DNA from 3 places in the Paenibacillus naphthalenovorans genome. Region 3 is predicted to be linked to each of the others. Evidence: riboswitches for the same ligand, from Rfam matches in the RefSeq annotation. Region 3 holds a riboswitch; each other region holds the start of a gene.
The links. Region 3 has a riboswitch for cobalamin ahead of IJ22_RS15250 (ABC transporter substrate-binding protein). Riboswitches for the same ligand answer to the same signal wherever they lie in the genome.

Region 1 (5,109 bases), 2.3 Mb from region 3:
CCGAAGCGACGGTAAGACGGTAGATTCCTAGAATGTTGTACTGCAAACGAATAAGCGTATTCGAAAAAAAACTCGAATACGCTTATTCGTTCAAGTGGCGAAAAATGTATCATCGTCCCTCTCATTTTAAAACAGTAATTTATAAATTACATACCCTATAAGCAATATTAAAATTAAAATTCCGGTGCCTTTCCATCCCAAACCGCCAACGAGATCAGCTAAATTTCCAAATTCAGCACGATTTACTCCATCACTAAACGCACCAGCAGGATTTTTTTTTAATTCTTCTCGTCTTAAACGTTCTCTTGTTTCTTCAGGCGATTCTTTACGAGAGTCCAAATTACCCGCCTCCTGATAATAACCTGCCCTTTTCTTCACTGCGAGCAGCTTGTTTTTCTTTCATTATAGAGTATACTTCTACAACTATTCCCAAATACCTTGTTAAGCGATTTGATTTTATACTAATAATGTTTGATTGCCGCATATCTTTTGTCTATACCAAATCAAACGGAGTAGCGTAGTATAAATCATATCTCATAAAGGGGGTTGACAACATATGGCAAAGAATCGCAAAAAAAGAGTTATCGTCGTTAAATTAAAACCAGGTGAAAAAGCTATCGTGGTTTGTAAAGATCATCGTCATCGCGACTAATTAGCAGGTATTGCGGCAGCACCCCGTCCTAAGTCCTAATGCGGGGTGCTTATTAATTTGCGTGTTCATCACCCTCAATCAAACAAGGCATCTATATGCCGTTTATCTGCGACATAAAGATGCCTTGTGTATAAATCCGAATAAGCCGGTCTTGATAAAGATGAACCCTTACAGCTTTTTTTCTTTTTTACAATGATGAGCTGAGGACAGGGCTTTTTTCTCTAAACGACTTCGCGGCCTCCACCATATTTTTGAGCGATGCAATCGTTTCATCCATGCCCCTCGTTTTTAGTCCGCAATCCGGATTGATCCAGAACAATTCAGGATCTAAAACCGACAGGGATCGGTCGATCATATGAACCATTTCTTTCACATCAGGGACTCTTGGACTATGAATATCATATACGCCCAGCCCGATGCCATGATCGTACGTGTGCTCTTCAAAGCTGTGCAGCAATTCTCCGTGACTCCGCGAGGTTTCGATGGAAATGACATCGGCATCCAATTCGCGAATCGAGTCGATGATGTCGTGAAACTCGCAATAGCACATATGTGTGTGGATTTGTGTTGTGTTTTTGACGGTCGCTGTGGCCAAGCGGAAAGAGAGCACAGCCCAATCCAGGTAATGCTGCCAGTCCTGTCTTTTGATCGGCAAACCTTCCCGCAAAGCAGGTTCATCGACTTGGATCATTTCAATCCCGGCTTTCTCCAATGCCTCAACTTCCTGACGCAGAGCCAGCGCAATTTGATAAGCCACCTTCTCGCGAGGAATATCATCTCTCACAAACGACCAGTTTAATATCGTGATGGGGCCGGTAAGCATTCCTTTCACCGGCTTGTTCGTCAACGATTGGGCGTACACCGTTTCTTCGACGGTCATCGGCTTGATGAATTCCACATCGCCGTAAATGACAGGCGGCTTGACGCACCGTGAACCGTAGGATTGAACCCAACCGTTTTGCGTAAAGAAAAATCCGCCCAGCTTCTCTCCGAAAAACTCTACCATATCCGTTCTTTCAAACTCTCCATGGACAAGCACATCCAGTCCGATTTCTTCCTGAAGGTTAATCCACAGCCGAATCTGCTCTTGAATAAATGTCTTGTACTGCTCTTCGGTCCACTCGCCGGTTCTCCATTTTTTGCGGGCTTGTCTAACCTCAGAGGTTTGCGGGAAGCTTCCAATCGTTGTGGTTGGCAGGATCGGAAGATTCCATTTGTTTTGCTGAAGAATTCGCCGTTCTGCAAAAGTACCCGCTCTTGCCGATGGCTGTTGATCGATCCGCTCTACCATTTCCTGAATGTGTTCCTTTTTTCTGGAGGAGGATGCATTGATTTCGCGAAGCGCTTGTTGATTTTTTTCAAGTTCGCGTGCGATCGGTTCGGAATCTTTATCTGCCACGGCCTTGGTCAGCAAAACAATCTCATCAAGCTTTTCATTGGCGAAAGCCAAGACTTGCCGAATTTCAGAACCAAGCTTGGTTTCCTGCCCGGTAGTGACAGGAACATGAAGCAGGCTGCAGGAAGGCTGAATGATCATTCTTTCATAAGGAACGTACTGGGACAACGTATTCAGCAATGTCAGCTTGGACTGCAAATCGGCAGCCCAAATGTTGCGCCCGTCGATCAGACCTGCTCCGAGCACCTTATCCTTTGGAAATCCATGCTTGGCCATATGCTGCATGTTCCGGTCGTAACCGTGCACCAGATCCAGTCCGATTCCTTGCACCGGCAGCGAAACCGTCGCTTCATAGTGCTCTACGGCATCAAAATAGGTTTGAAGCATAATATTCAGCCCCGGCGCCGCTTCATGCAGTTGCTTATAAATATGAGTTATCCGATCCATATCTTCAACAGACAATGAGCTGACTAAAACAGGTTCATCGATTTGCACCCACCTTACGCCTTCTTGCTCCAGTTCCCTCAGGATTTGAGCATACAATGGGAGGAACAATGCAATCAGCTCGTCCCATTGCCCGGACTTATACCCTTTGGATAGTTTTAAAAACGTATACAGCCCGATCAGTACCGGCTTCCCGTCAATGCCCAGCTTTTGCTTTGCTTCCCGATAGGCTTGAAGCGGCTTGTTGATGGTAAGCACCGGAGTAATATCATTCAATTCCGGTACAATGTAGTGATAATTCGTATTGAACCACTTGGTCATTTCGCAAGCAGGAGCCCCTTTGCTGCCTCTGGCCATAGCATAATAGGTGGAAAGGGAAACAACGCCGCCAGGGTAGTTAAACCGTTTGGGTACAATTCCGAACATTGCCGCCGTATCCAGCATATGGTCGTACAAAGAAAAATCATTGACCGGAATAAGGTCGATTCCTTTTTCCTGCTGGAGTTTGAGATGATTCAACCGCAGTTCTTCTATCTTCTTTTCAAATTCAGACTCCTGAATCTTGTTTGCCCACAAGGCTTCCAGCAACTTTTTCCATTCTCTGTTCACTCCAATTCTTGGATACCCCAAGTTACTGCTTTTCAACGAATCCATTCGGTCACCCTCCATTTTCATATTGCTTTTAAATTCCATGCAAAAAAGGCATCTTTCCCTTGGGTTAAAAAGGGTAAAGATGCCCCTCGTTTGTAAAAACGGTGGCTACCATTTTTAACACCTCCCTATCTCCCGTAGGTAAAAACAGTGCTGTCAGAACAGGCAGGTCTCCTGGCTCCAGAATCATGGTCAAAACGCGCCTTCCCAATCCGAAGATCAGTGGCATATCCGCGTTGACTCCTCTGTTACAGTGGCGGGACCGCGTCGGCATTTCACCGAACTTCCCTTTTAAGCTCCGGAACCGTTTGAAACGGACCGGAGCACCTATTCCCACAATATAAAATTGTTGCTCGTAAAATAATACATTACAAATAGTATTTATGCAACAGTCAAGGATGGTTTAGAATGGTAATGCCACAAGAGCACAGCGGCAAAAGCAAATAAAATGACAAGCATGATGAGGATACAGCACAATTCAATGAGCCTCAGCTTCCATAAGCGTTTGCGGTTCATCTCCATCTTGCTTGCTCCCTCCCTCATTTATAAATATACGTTTACCTATTCCTGCCATATAAGTTTTAACGAAGGAAGGAGGAAAAAAGTTCCACATGAATCCGCAGCCTTTTTCATACGGTTGAACACGGTAAAATCGATTCGATCAACAAAGAGCTTGTCAGACCGCATCGATTCATGTTATTATATTGTTTGTGTCCGAGACACAACATTGCTAATGTGTGGAGCCGTGGTGTAGAGGCCTAACATGCCTGCCTGTCACGCAGGAGATCGCGGGTTCGAATCCCGTCGGCTCCGCCATGAATTTACATCCCATATTATCTTACATAGCCTAAAGAACACCGAGCAGAACGACATGTCTGCTCTTTTTTGTATTCTTCAAGGAGCGTGAGAGTATGACCCGCCGCGGACGTTTCGCACCAACTCCATCCGGACTGCTTCATATCGGCAATGCCTTCACCGCCCTCGCCGCATGGCTGCAAATGCGCCAAGCCGGAGGAGAATTTGTGTTGCGCATCGAAGACATCGATAAAGCCCGCTCCCGTCCCGCCTACGCCGAGCAGCTTCAGGACGACCTGCTTTGGCTGGGCATCGATTGGGATGAAGGCCCGCGCGGCGGCGGTCCCTGCGCGCCTTATGAGCAAAGCCGGCGTGAATCCCTTTACGAGGAGGCGTTTGAGCAGCTGCAGCAAGCCGGACGGCTGTACCCGTGCTATTGCAGCCGCAGCGAGCTGGCGGCGATCGGCAGCGCGCCTCATGGGCTGGCATCCGAAGGCGCCGCCTATCCCGGTTTATGCCGTTCGCTTTCGCCCGCGGAGCGGCAGGCAAGAGCCGCGAAGAAAACGCCTGCCCTGCGGTTCATCATGCCGCCGCACGAGCTGCGGTTCTACGATGCGGTAGCCGGGCCGCAAACCTGCGCGGGCGAAGCGCTCAGCGACTTTGTCGTCAAGCGCGCCGACGGCATGTTCAGCTACCAGCTCGCCGTGACGGTCGACGATGCCGCCATGGGCATCACCGACGTGCTGCGCGGGGCCGATCTGCTTGACTCGACGCCAAGACAGCTGGCACTCTACGAAGCGCTGGGACTCCGGGCACCGGATTTTGCCCATGTTCCCCTGCTGGTCGATGCAAGCGGCCGGCGTCTGTCCAAGCGCGACAGTGCGCTTACGCTTGCTGCACTGCGAAGTGCGCAGGTTCCGCCCGAACGCCTGCTGGGAGCCTTGGCCCATCTGGCCGGTTGGATCGATCGCCCGGAACCTTTAACCGCCCGGGAGCTTATACCGTTCTTCGGACCTGTCCGGACGGCAAGCGGCCGATTAACCGTCAGTGAGCAGCTTCGGCACTGGCTCACAGAGGGCTAAGCCTGCTTGTGAGCTGTCCTTGGCATGACTTATTCGGACATCTTGTGATGCCCGGTGTGCACATGCGGTTCCTCCGGGGCTTTGGGCTG
Region 2 (5,109 bases), 2.3 Mb from region 3:
ACTCAAAATCAACTGCTGTTCCGGGTCCTGGAACACCAGTCCGACTTGCTGCCGCAGCTTTTTGAGATCATCCGCACGATAGGACATGGGAGCGCCTTTCCAGTGCATCCTTCCGGAAGCCGGGCGGTGAATGCCGACCGCATGCAGGAACAAGGTCGATTTGCCCGACCCGTTATGGCCGCAAATGGCGGTTTTCTTGCCTTCGGGCAGGCTCATGGTCAAGCCCTGAAGCGCTTCGGCTTGAGTTCCCGGGTAGCTGTAGCGTACATCGTAAGCCTCCATAATGGATTTCACAGCATTTCCCCCCAGCGAAGCCACAGCTCGATTAGCAGTAATAAAATCACTCCGATACGGCTTTCCCATATATAACGAAAGGGCAGGGGAGTGGCTTGAACCGGCGCCATTTGAATGCTGTCGGCAAAGCCTCTGGTTACCAAGCCCTGCGAAAGCCCTTGGTACCGATGCATCGACTTGCCGAACAACCGGACGATCAGGATTGCCGTATCGTTCAGCCTGCGGTAGAAGCCGGTCTGGCCGCCGCGGGCTCTCTGAGCCGTATACATCTGTTGTGCCGTATCCGAAAGTACGAAGAGAAAGCGGTACATGATCATCATCAATTCCAGCACCAGAGAAGGCACACGCCATTTTTTCATCACCTGAAACAGCTCGGACATAGGCGTCGTCAGCATGACAAAGGCCAGGCAGGATAAGCATGCGATGATCCGGGCCAGCAAGCTGCCCGCTTCGTAAATGCCCGCTTCTGTAACATAAGACGTCCACCGCGCAAACGTAAAGAGGATCATTCCATCGGGCGAAACCGGGCCGGCGGATGTAAACTCGATGACAATAGCCGGCAGACTGGCCGCATAAAACAGGCAGGAGGCTCCGATCAGCAGGCTGTACGCTTTGACGGGAATCCGGGCGTACAAGGTTATCCAGACGAACAGCCAGCCGACGATCATCATCTGGGTCACAGGATGGGACAAATAAGACAGCACCATCAGAACGGCTGCGAATCCGCTTTTCCACATCGGGGAAACGGAGCGCAGCCTGTTGGTGTAAGAAAATGTATCGATCAGCTTGATCATGTGGTTTTGGATTTGGAGGCTCTACCCTTGAACCATCCGAAGGCAAAGCCGATAAAACCGGCGCCAATGGCGGCCTGCAGCGCAAACAGCATGCTTTCGGTCTCTGCCGGAGGCTCCATCAGCGGAGCAAACCAGGGTTCATAAGCAGGATGAATCTCGGTGATCATTTCTTCAGCGGCACCGTCTGCTCCGCCGAATTCGCCGTTGACGAACAGGAGCGGAAGAACAGCCAACAAGACGACGGCAATCAGGATGAGAAGGTTCGTTTTCTGATGGGACATGAGAGTTATGCTCCTTTCATTTTACGCTGTAAAATCGATAATTCTTCCGAACTGTTGGCTTTCAGCCAGTTCCAGATCAGTACCGTAAGAAGTCCTTCGCTGATGGCCAAAGGGATTTGAGTGATCGCAAAAATGCCCCCGAATTTTACGAATGAAGCCAAAATGCCGCCGCTCTCTGCCGGGAACGCCAATGCCAGTTGAATGGAAGTGACGACATACGTAGACAGGTTGGCCAGCGCCGCCGCCGTAAAGATCGACAGCGTTTGTTTTCCCGTCGATTTGATCATCCACCGGTAAGCGGCATAACCGATCATGGGGCCGGCAACAGCCATAGAGAAGGCGTTGGCTCCAAGAGTGGTCAACCCGCCATGGGCAAGCAGCAGAGCTTGAAACAGCAGGACGATGGAGCCCAGCACGCTCATGGGCAGCGGTCCGAACATGACAGCGCCGAGACCTGTTCCCGTCGGATGCGAGCTGCTTCCCGTCACGGAAGGAATTTTCAGCGCCGACAGAACAAGGATGAAAGCACCGGCTACTCCCAGCATAATTTTTAGCTCCGGTGTTTCTCTCGTAATTCTCATCAAGGACCGCAGCCCGAGAATGAAGAACGGAATAAACACGGCCCACCAGAAGATCGCCCATCCGTAGGGAAGAAAGCCTTCCATAATATGCATGGCATAGGCGGACTTAGGATCGCTGACAGTCAGGTACAGGGTAAATCCGGAGACCAACAACAGTGTGCTTATTGCTTTTTTAGAAATCATTGTACATTTCCTCCCTGGCAAATCGTTGTAAAACTCAAAAAAACCAATCCTGCAGGATTGGTTAGGGGTACGCATCAATAGACGACAAGATCAGCCTGGCGTGATCGTCGCTTTTATCGTTCGTACACCACTCCTTTCCTCGAAGGCCTTGGGGTGCATAAATCAGGTAGGTCTCCTGGCTCTCGGATCGTCGTGTTCTCCCGTCTTCCCCGATGGATGATCGAGTGACATGCTGGGAGAAACTCCCCGAATACAGTGGCGGGACCGCTCGGGATTTGCACCCGATTCCCTGTTACCCTTTGCTGTCGCAAAGGCACCTGATTCAGTATGTATGCAATTCGTTTGCGTCAATCCATGCTACTTGTCCGTTGGCGGTCGTCGCATTGCATTATGTAACATGAATTTATTGAACTATAACACGAATGAGGTGACTTTGTCTATCAAAATCCTCATCCGAATGCAAGATTCGGCCTGTGATTCATTCGGCGTCATCCAGAGCCGCTTTTTTCATAAGATCAACCCCAGTGATATGTATTGGTTATAGTTACCCTCTAAACGAAACGCTAAGGCTGAAAATTGCAAAAGAGCGGCGGCTTAAAGTTAAGAAATCGTTTAGCTTTTGTTTACCTTTTATTTATATTGCTTCTGTATACTTCATTATGGGTACTAGAAGAAAATAGTACTATCCAGCAAATGAAAACCCCTTAAAATAATGAAGTAAGTAAGATATGTTAGGGATGATCTGTTTATGGAAATAAAGGATCGCATATCATTTTTAAAGAAACACGAAAATGACTGCTACCGCATTTGTTATTATTTATTGCAAAGTGAAAAGATGGCCTGCGAGGCTGCCAAAAAAGCATTGTACAGCTTGAGCAGATGCGACTCATTCTTTGCCGAGAATACTCAAGCCGTACGTGAACTGGTGCGTAAAGAAGCGATGAAATCGGCCCTGCAGTTGAAGAAAGAGCAGTCCGATCTGCTGCGGTTATGATGAACAGTCATTTGCATCATTGGGGCTGTCCCATAAGTAGTTTTTAACTACGCAGGGACGGCCCTGTTTTCTTAACTTTTCGTTACCAAACTGAAAAGATCGAGTAGAGGGCTATACTTGCTCTCTTACTCGACCTTTTTGGTTCATTGTCGCCCAGAAGAGAAGAAGATCCGCAGGTGGGCGGCCGCCGTGTTTTTCAACGGCAGGCTGCCCTTTATACTGCACGGCTACTGTTCCAGGCAGGGCTTGTCCAATGGAAAATATTCCAGAAATTTTTTCGATGTGGTCGAAAGGTACCGTCCCTTCAACCAGATGATGGCGGAAGGCCTTGACATAATGGAAGGTTCTATGATCTCTTTGAATTGAAGCCCTGCATTCGGAATGAGGTTCATAGCGGATTGGGGGACGATGGTAATGCCTACATCATGATTGGCCCAGGTTAGCAGCGTCATGATGTCGTTGCTTTCACAGATGATTTTGGGTTCGAATCCGGCTTCCCGGCAGGCGTCTTCCACCAGATCCATGATGTACATCCGATGATGATACATCGAGGTGCCCTGCTGTCTTCGGAGCAGCATCAGCGGCTTGTTTTCCAGATCGGACAGCTTTACGTACGGTTGGTTATCCCCAATGTTCCAATGGCGGCTCATGGCTGCAACGAGAGGCTCCGCAGGCAGGTTGATCATATTGAACATTCCGTTATCGACGGGCAGTCTGACGATGCCGAGCTCAATAATCCGATTCTCGAGCAATTCCATCACCCGATTGGGATCCCCCTCCCATACCTGGAAGCGCACCTCCGGATACCGCTTTTGAAAATCATGAATTCGTTCCGGTAAAAGCTTGGCGCCCAGAGAAGCAATCGTGCCGATGGCTAACGTTCCCCGCACTCCCTCGCTCAATTCCCTGATTTCTTCCATGGTACCGTTTACAAGTTCGAGTATTATTTTTGCCCGGTCGTACAGTAATTTTCCAGCCTCGGTGGTCGTGAGCCTGCGCGTATTTCTCTCCAACAGCGTGACACCCATTTCGGTTTCCAGCAGTTTCAGCTGCTGGCTCAGCGGCGGTTGCGCGATGTGTAAGCGTCTTGCGGCTTGCGAGATCTTGCCTTCCTCGACAATGGCAAGGAAGTATCGGAGTTGTCGAATATCCATAGCGGCACGCCCTTTTGCTTTAAGTCGTTGTTGATACGCGGTTTCCTGCATGTTTATATCTATTGCATATAAATCCTTAACGAAATGGATATTTTTCTTATAATTTTTTATTTGTTATCTTTAATTTATAAGTTTAAGGGAAGGAGGGCAAGCAAAAATTTCGGATGTACTCATTATTTTGAAAGCGGTTACTAAATGTTCGCCTTTCAGGGGAGGGGGTTGGTGGAATAAGCAAGCACAATGTAAACCAAGAAAAATGTAAGCCCTTTAATTTTTCGATGAGGTGAGAAAATGAGAACAAACCAATGGATTCTGGTTATATTGTTAAGCCTTGGTATGATTTTGTCAGGTTGCAGTTCGACTGCAGATTCTTCCCAGAACGGCAGCAAAACCGAACCTTCCGAAAGCCCCTCCGCCAATGCTCAACCTTCGAATGCTCCGAAGCCTCTTGATAAACCGGTAAGCATCAAAATCGGATATCCGACGCAAGGCGCGTCCATGCTTCCCTTGTGGATCGCCAAGGACACTGGAATTTTTGAAAAATATGGGGTAAAAGCGGACCTGATTTATATCGCAGGAACTCCAAAGGTTCAGGAAACCTTGAACAGCGGAGCGATTCAAGTAGGATTAACCGGGGTCGATCCGGTAGGAAAAGCCAAGGCAGCCGGAGTGGATTCCGTGATCCTGTCTGCCGTTTCCGATCGGACCGTACTTTATATCTATGGCCAAAAGTCAGCCGAAAAAGCCAATATTGCCAAAGACCTGAAAGGCAAAACCATGATTACGGCGGCAGAGGGTTCGCTATATGACCACTTGGCGAAATTTTTT
Region 3 (5,109 bases):
GTTGATTCTGTGCTATCCAAGCAACCCGACCGGGGGCATCATGACCTATGAGGATTGGCTGCCGATTGCCAAAGTCGTTGAGGAGCACGATCTGATCGTTATCTCGGACGAGATTTATGCGGAATTGACCTATGAACAAAAGCATGTCAGCTTCGCTTCGATTCCGGGCATGCGCGACCGGACGATTCTTGTGAGCGGCTTTTCCAAGGCGTTTGCGATGACCGGTTGGCGGATGGGATACGCTTGCGGGCATCCCGACCTCATATCGGCCATGCTCAAAATCCACCAGTACACGGTCATGTGTGCGCCGTCCATGGGACAGGTTGCTGCCCTGGAGGCGCTCAAGCACGGCATGGAGGAAAAAGACCGCATGGTAGAGTCCTACAACCAGCGCCGTCGTCTTGTCGTACAGGGTTTCCGGGACATCGGACTGCAGTGTCATGAGCCTCAGGGCGCATTCTATGCCTTCCCTTCCATTCAGGCAACGGGGCTAAGCTCCGAGGAATTTGCCGAGCGCTTGATTCGTGAGGCGAAGGTCGCAGCAGTACCCGGCAATGTATTTGGCAAGGGTGGAGAAGGATTTGTCCGCTGTTCTTACGCGACTTCGGTTAACCAGCTGATTGAAGCGATTGATCGAATAGGCAATTTCATCAAAAAGCTTTAATTAAACAATATTATCCATTTTCAATCCCCCCAAAAACTGGTATATTAGATGTAGATTCATATTTTCATAGAATATGAATCTTTTTCTTTATAGGTCTAAAGATATGAAGCGGGAGGGATGAAGAATGGCTTTTCCGGAATATCAGCTTCGGCAATACATGAATAACGGCTGGATTCGCGAGAATGATCAGAAAGCCAAGTGGATTTTTGGAACAGGAAAACGTGCTTCGTCTGCCTTATCTTTAGAAGATCATATTTACCTTTTAAGACGCGAACTGGAGCGCCTTGTACAAAACGGAAATGACCTGACATCACCGGAAGTAGTGAAAATCAGTATGGAGCTTGATCTCAAAATAAATGAATATATGAATCTTCATCAAAAGGGCCGGTCTTGACCGGCTTCTTTTATGAGATCGAAAGAAGTGTAAGTGAGCAGCAGAGTGCCAAAACGTCAAATGGTCAGCTGTAAGGATGATTTCAGCGCAGCAGCCAGGTTTTTCGTGCTTCCTCCTTATTCTTAAAAGCTTTGAAAGAGCAGGTCTTTTATGTTAACATCATAAAGGATATGTTGGAGAATCGGGGTAGAGAGGGAAAAACACGAGGGGAGAAACCGGCGTGAGAAGGAATGGGCTGCTCTGCCTGCTGCTGATGATGTTCGTACTTGCTGCAGGCTGCGGCGGAGGATCGAAGGCGGATGTGTCGATTTTCATGATAGGATCCAACGGGATCCCGAATGAAGCGGGAGAAAAGTTGCAAGCCTCGCTGCAAAGTGAAATAGGTGAATCGGCCAGTGTGCAAGTATTGGCGGCGCCTATATTTTCAATGGAGAAGCTGATCGTCGAAATAGCGGCCGGTCAGAACGGCATTCTGATGATTCCGGAGAATCATTTTAAAGCGATGGGCGAGCAGGGCGGTTATGTTCCGCTGGACGATGTGGCCAAAGCGGAGGATTTTCCTGAGGGCGTTCTGGAAGTTACGGAAGACGGCAAGAAGCAAAAGCATCTGTACGGCATCCCGATGGATCAAACCAAATGGTTTACGGAGCTCGAATTCGACGGCAAAAATCTGTTCGCGTTCATTCCGGCCAATGCGCCGGACAAAGAGAAAGCGAAGCAGGTCATGAAAATAATTGCCGAGAAATAATTGTGCATGCCAGTCATGCAGCGGACAACAACATAGCGGTTCAGGTGCCCGCACAGCCAATCAACGCTTGCGGGTTAAAAGGGAAGCCGGTGTGAATCCGGCGCGGTCCCGCCACTGTAAACGGGTAAATGCTCTTCATGAAGTCACTGTCTGGAGCAGACGGGAAGGCGAAGAGCTCTGGCTCAGCGAAGCAGCCCGTAAGTCAGGAAACCTGCCTGAACATGCATTCGATGCAGCCTTTCGAGGAAAAGGGGCAGACGCGCAGCCTGCCGGCGGCATATCGACTTGATGTCGACTGCGGCCGCCAGGTTTGTCAGAGTGTGCCTCTGCTTTGGAGACGATCCGAAAGCAGGGGTCTTTTCGTTTTTTGAATGATGATAAGGAGATGGACCTATGTATTGGGATAAGACGACTCGCATAAAAAAAAGGCTGCTTGCAGCCGTTCTGAGCCTGGCTTTGGCGGGAACGCTGGCAGGATGCGGAAGCGCTGCGCCAGCGCCGGGGCAAGGTCAGCAGGCGGAATCGCCGAAGGCGGGCGACGCCAGGCAGGAAGGGTCGGTCACATCGGCCAAACGGACGACGTATCCGCTCACCGTCAAAGACGCTACGGGTAAAGAATTTGTTTTTGAGAAAGCTCCGGAGCGCATCGTTTCCACTTCACCGAGTGAAACGGAAACACTCTTTGCTTTGGGGCTCGGAGATCAGGTAGTGGGCGTATCGGATTTCTGCAACTATCCAGCCGAAGCGGCGGCGAAGCCGAAAGTCGGCAGCATCATCAAGCCGAACGAGGAAGCGCTCGTTGCGGCCAACGCCGATTTGGTCATGACGGGGGTATCCATGAATATGACCGTAGTGGAGAAGCTTCGCGGACTGAAGGTGAATCTGTTTAAGGTCGAGCCCAAAACGTTAGACGATGTGATGAGCAATATTCTGCTCATGGGGCAAATCTTCGACCGCCAGGAGCAGGCGGAGAAGCTGGTCGATTCGATGAAGGCCGAACGCCAAAAGGTACTGGATGCGGTGAAGGATCTGAAGCCTGAGCAGAAGAAAAAGGTATTTGTCGAGTTTTCCCCCGGCTGGACGGTCGGTAAAGGCGAGTATATTGACGAGCTGATCAGCCTGGCCGGAGGAATCAATGTGGCGGGCGGCGAGAAAGGTTACGTAAAGCTTAGCGAGGAGAAGGTGATCGCGGACAATCCGCAGATTATTCTTTATCCGACGGGGATCATCGACGAGAAGAGCAATAAGCCGATGGATCAGTTGATTCGCGAGCGCAGCGGCTGGGACCGGATTGAAGCGGTGAAGTCGAACCGGTTGGTCGGGTTGGACAAGGACATTATGAGCCGTCCGGGTCCCCGGATTACACAGGCATTGACGGAAGTAGCCAAAGGAATATACCCGGAACTGGTGAAATAGATGAAGCGTAAGCTGTGGATTTGGGGCGGAGCCGCCTTGGCCCTGCTTGTATTCGCCGTTTCTGCGGCAGTATCGATCGGTTCGGTCCGAATTCCGTTTGGTCATGTCTGGGGAATCGTACTTCATCAGCTGCCTTGGATCGGTGAACGAATCCAGGGGGATTGGAGCGAAGCTTCGGAACAAATCGTATGGAGGGTCAGGCTGCCAAGGGTAGTGCTGGGCATTCTGGTCGGTGCCGCCCTGGGGTTGGCCGGCGCGGCCTTTCAGGGCGTACTCCGCAATCCGCTTGCCGATCCGTACACGCTGGGCGTTTCGTCCGGAGCATCGGTGGGCGCGGCTTTTTTGATCTTGTTCGGTCTGCAGTATACGCTCTTTGGGGAGTGGACGGTACCGGCGGTAGCGTTCTTGACCGGAGTACTATCGCTCTGTACGGTGCTTTTGCTGGCACGGACCGACGGCAAGCTGCGTAAGGAAACCGTCATTCTGTCGGGTGTCGTAATGCAGGCGTTCCTGGGCGCCTTCGTCTCGTTAATGGTGGCGATGTCGGATCAGGTGATCAACGAAATCATCTTCTGGCTGATGGGAAGCCTGGCGCTGCGGGGCTGGACTTATTCGCTGGTGCTGCTGCCGTATTTGGCTGCAGGCTCCGCAGTGCTGCTCTGTTACGGCCGGTCGATGAATTTGTTTGCGCTCGGGGAGCGGCAAGCGGCGCATCTAGGCGTCCATATCGAGAGGACCAAGCTGATTGTCCTGATGGCGTCTACTTTGATCACTGCGGCGGCCGTATCCGTGTCGGGGGTGATTGCTTTTGTCGGGCTTCTGGTGCCGCATTTGCTTCGGCTGATGATCGGACCGGATTACCGCTTGCTGCTCCCCCTGTCTCTAATTGGCGGCGCGATTTATGTGCTGCTCGCAGATACGCTGGCCCGAACGTTGCTTAGTCCGACGGAGATTCCGCTCGGAGTCGTGACGGCGTTTATGGGGGCTCCGTTTTTTGCTTATTTGCTGCGGCGGAAAAAACGGATGGTGCGTGAGTGAAAGGAGGCCGGCGCGATGATTCAAGTAGATGTGGAAGAGGTGTCCAAGGCATTCGGAGCGCGGGAGGTGCTCCGGGGAGTCCGCTTTCGGGTGAAGCCCGGTGAATGGTTCGGTATTCTGGGACCCAACGGAAGCGGGAAATCGACGCTGCTTCATCTGATTACCGGCCTGGAGCCGGCGACTGCGGGAAATGTGCGGCTGGATGGCAAGCCCGTGGCATCCTGCTCAAGGAAAGCCTTGGCGCGGCAGATCGCGGTGCTGGAGCAGGATGCGCTGCCGCCGCTCGGCTTCACGGTGCAGGAGGTGATCGAAATGGGACGCTACCCGTATCAAAACTGGCTGGGAGACGAAACGGCGGATGCCGCTGCGCTGGTAGAGCGGATTATCGCTTGGCTGAAGCTGGACTCCCTGCGGGAGCGAACCATCGATCATTTGAGCGGCGGTGAACGTCAGCGTGTAGCCTTGGGGAAAGCAATGGCGCAAGAGCCCAAGCTGCTGCTGCTGGATGAACCGACAACATTTCTGGATATCGGGTACCAGGTTGAAATGATGGATATGGTTCGCGAATGGCAGCAGGAATGGGGGATGACGGTCATTTCGGTGCTGCACGATCTGAATTTGGCCGCTCAATACTGCGACCGTCTCCTTCTGCTGCATGAAGGAGCGACGGCGGGAATCGGTACGGCTGAAGAGGTGCTTCGTGCCGATCTGCTGGAGCAGGTGTACGGAACGCGGCCTCACATTCTTGCGCATCCGGACAGCGGTGTTCCGCAAATCTTACTGGGAAAGGGAACAAGATGATGAGCAATAACCGATTGGAACAAATCATTGCGGGTGTCGCCCCTTTGG

Region 1: another riboswitch for cobalamin. It lies ahead of metE (5-methyltetrahydropteroyltriglutamate--homocysteine S-methyltransferase); the one in region 3 lies ahead of IJ22_RS15250 (ABC transporter substrate-binding protein).
Region 2: another riboswitch for cobalamin. It lies ahead of IJ22_RS01050 (energy-coupling factor ABC transporter permease); the one in region 3 lies ahead of IJ22_RS15250 (ABC transporter substrate-binding protein).

The regions. Positions count from the first base shown of each region.
Region 1 is NZ_CP013652.1:223,505-228,613, reverse strand. It holds gene IJ22_RS01105 (DUF6366 family protein) at 127-339, opposite strand; gene metE (5-methyltetrahydropteroyltriglutamate--homocysteine S-methyltransferase) at 840-3,146, opposite strand; cobalamin riboswitch at 3,291-3,489, opposite strand; tRNA gene IJ22_RS01095 (tRNA-Asp) at 3,883-3,959, shown strand; gene gluQRS (tRNA glutamyl-Q(34) synthetase GluQRS) at 4,055-5,020, shown strand; gene IJ22_RS01085 (hypothetical protein) at 5,050-5,109, opposite strand, start outside.
Region 2 is NZ_CP013652.1:213,948-219,056, forward strand. It holds gene IJ22_RS01035 (energy-coupling factor ABC transporter ATP-binding protein) at 1-294, opposite strand, end outside; gene cbiQ (cobalt ECF transporter T component CbiQ) at 291-1,088, opposite strand; gene IJ22_RS01045 (energy-coupling factor ABC transporter substrate-binding protein) at 1,085-1,369, opposite strand; gene IJ22_RS01050 (energy-coupling factor ABC transporter permease) at 1,375-2,133, opposite strand; cobalamin riboswitch at 2,282-2,469, opposite strand; gene IJ22_RS01055 (hypothetical protein) at 2,882-3,127, shown strand; gene IJ22_RS01060 (LysR family transcriptional regulator) at 3,355-4,281, opposite strand; gene IJ22_RS01065 (ABC transporter substrate-binding protein) at 4,573-5,109, shown strand, end outside.
Region 3 is NZ_CP013652.1:3,112,520-3,117,628, reverse strand. It holds gene IJ22_RS15265 (aminotransferase class I/II-fold pyridoxal phosphate-dependent enzyme) at 1-664, shown strand, start outside; gene IJ22_RS15260 (aspartyl-phosphate phosphatase Spo0E family protein) at 789-1,058, shown strand; gene IJ22_RS15255 (hypothetical protein) at 1,279-1,806, shown strand; cobalamin riboswitch at 1,832-2,039, shown strand; gene IJ22_RS15250 (ABC transporter substrate-binding protein) at 2,200-3,222, shown strand; gene IJ22_RS15245 (FecCD family ABC transporter permease) at 3,223-4,260, shown strand; gene IJ22_RS15240 (ABC transporter ATP-binding protein) at 4,276-5,061, shown strand; gene cobT (nicotinate-nucleotide--dimethylbenzimidazole phosphoribosyltransferase) at 5,061-5,109, shown strand, end outside.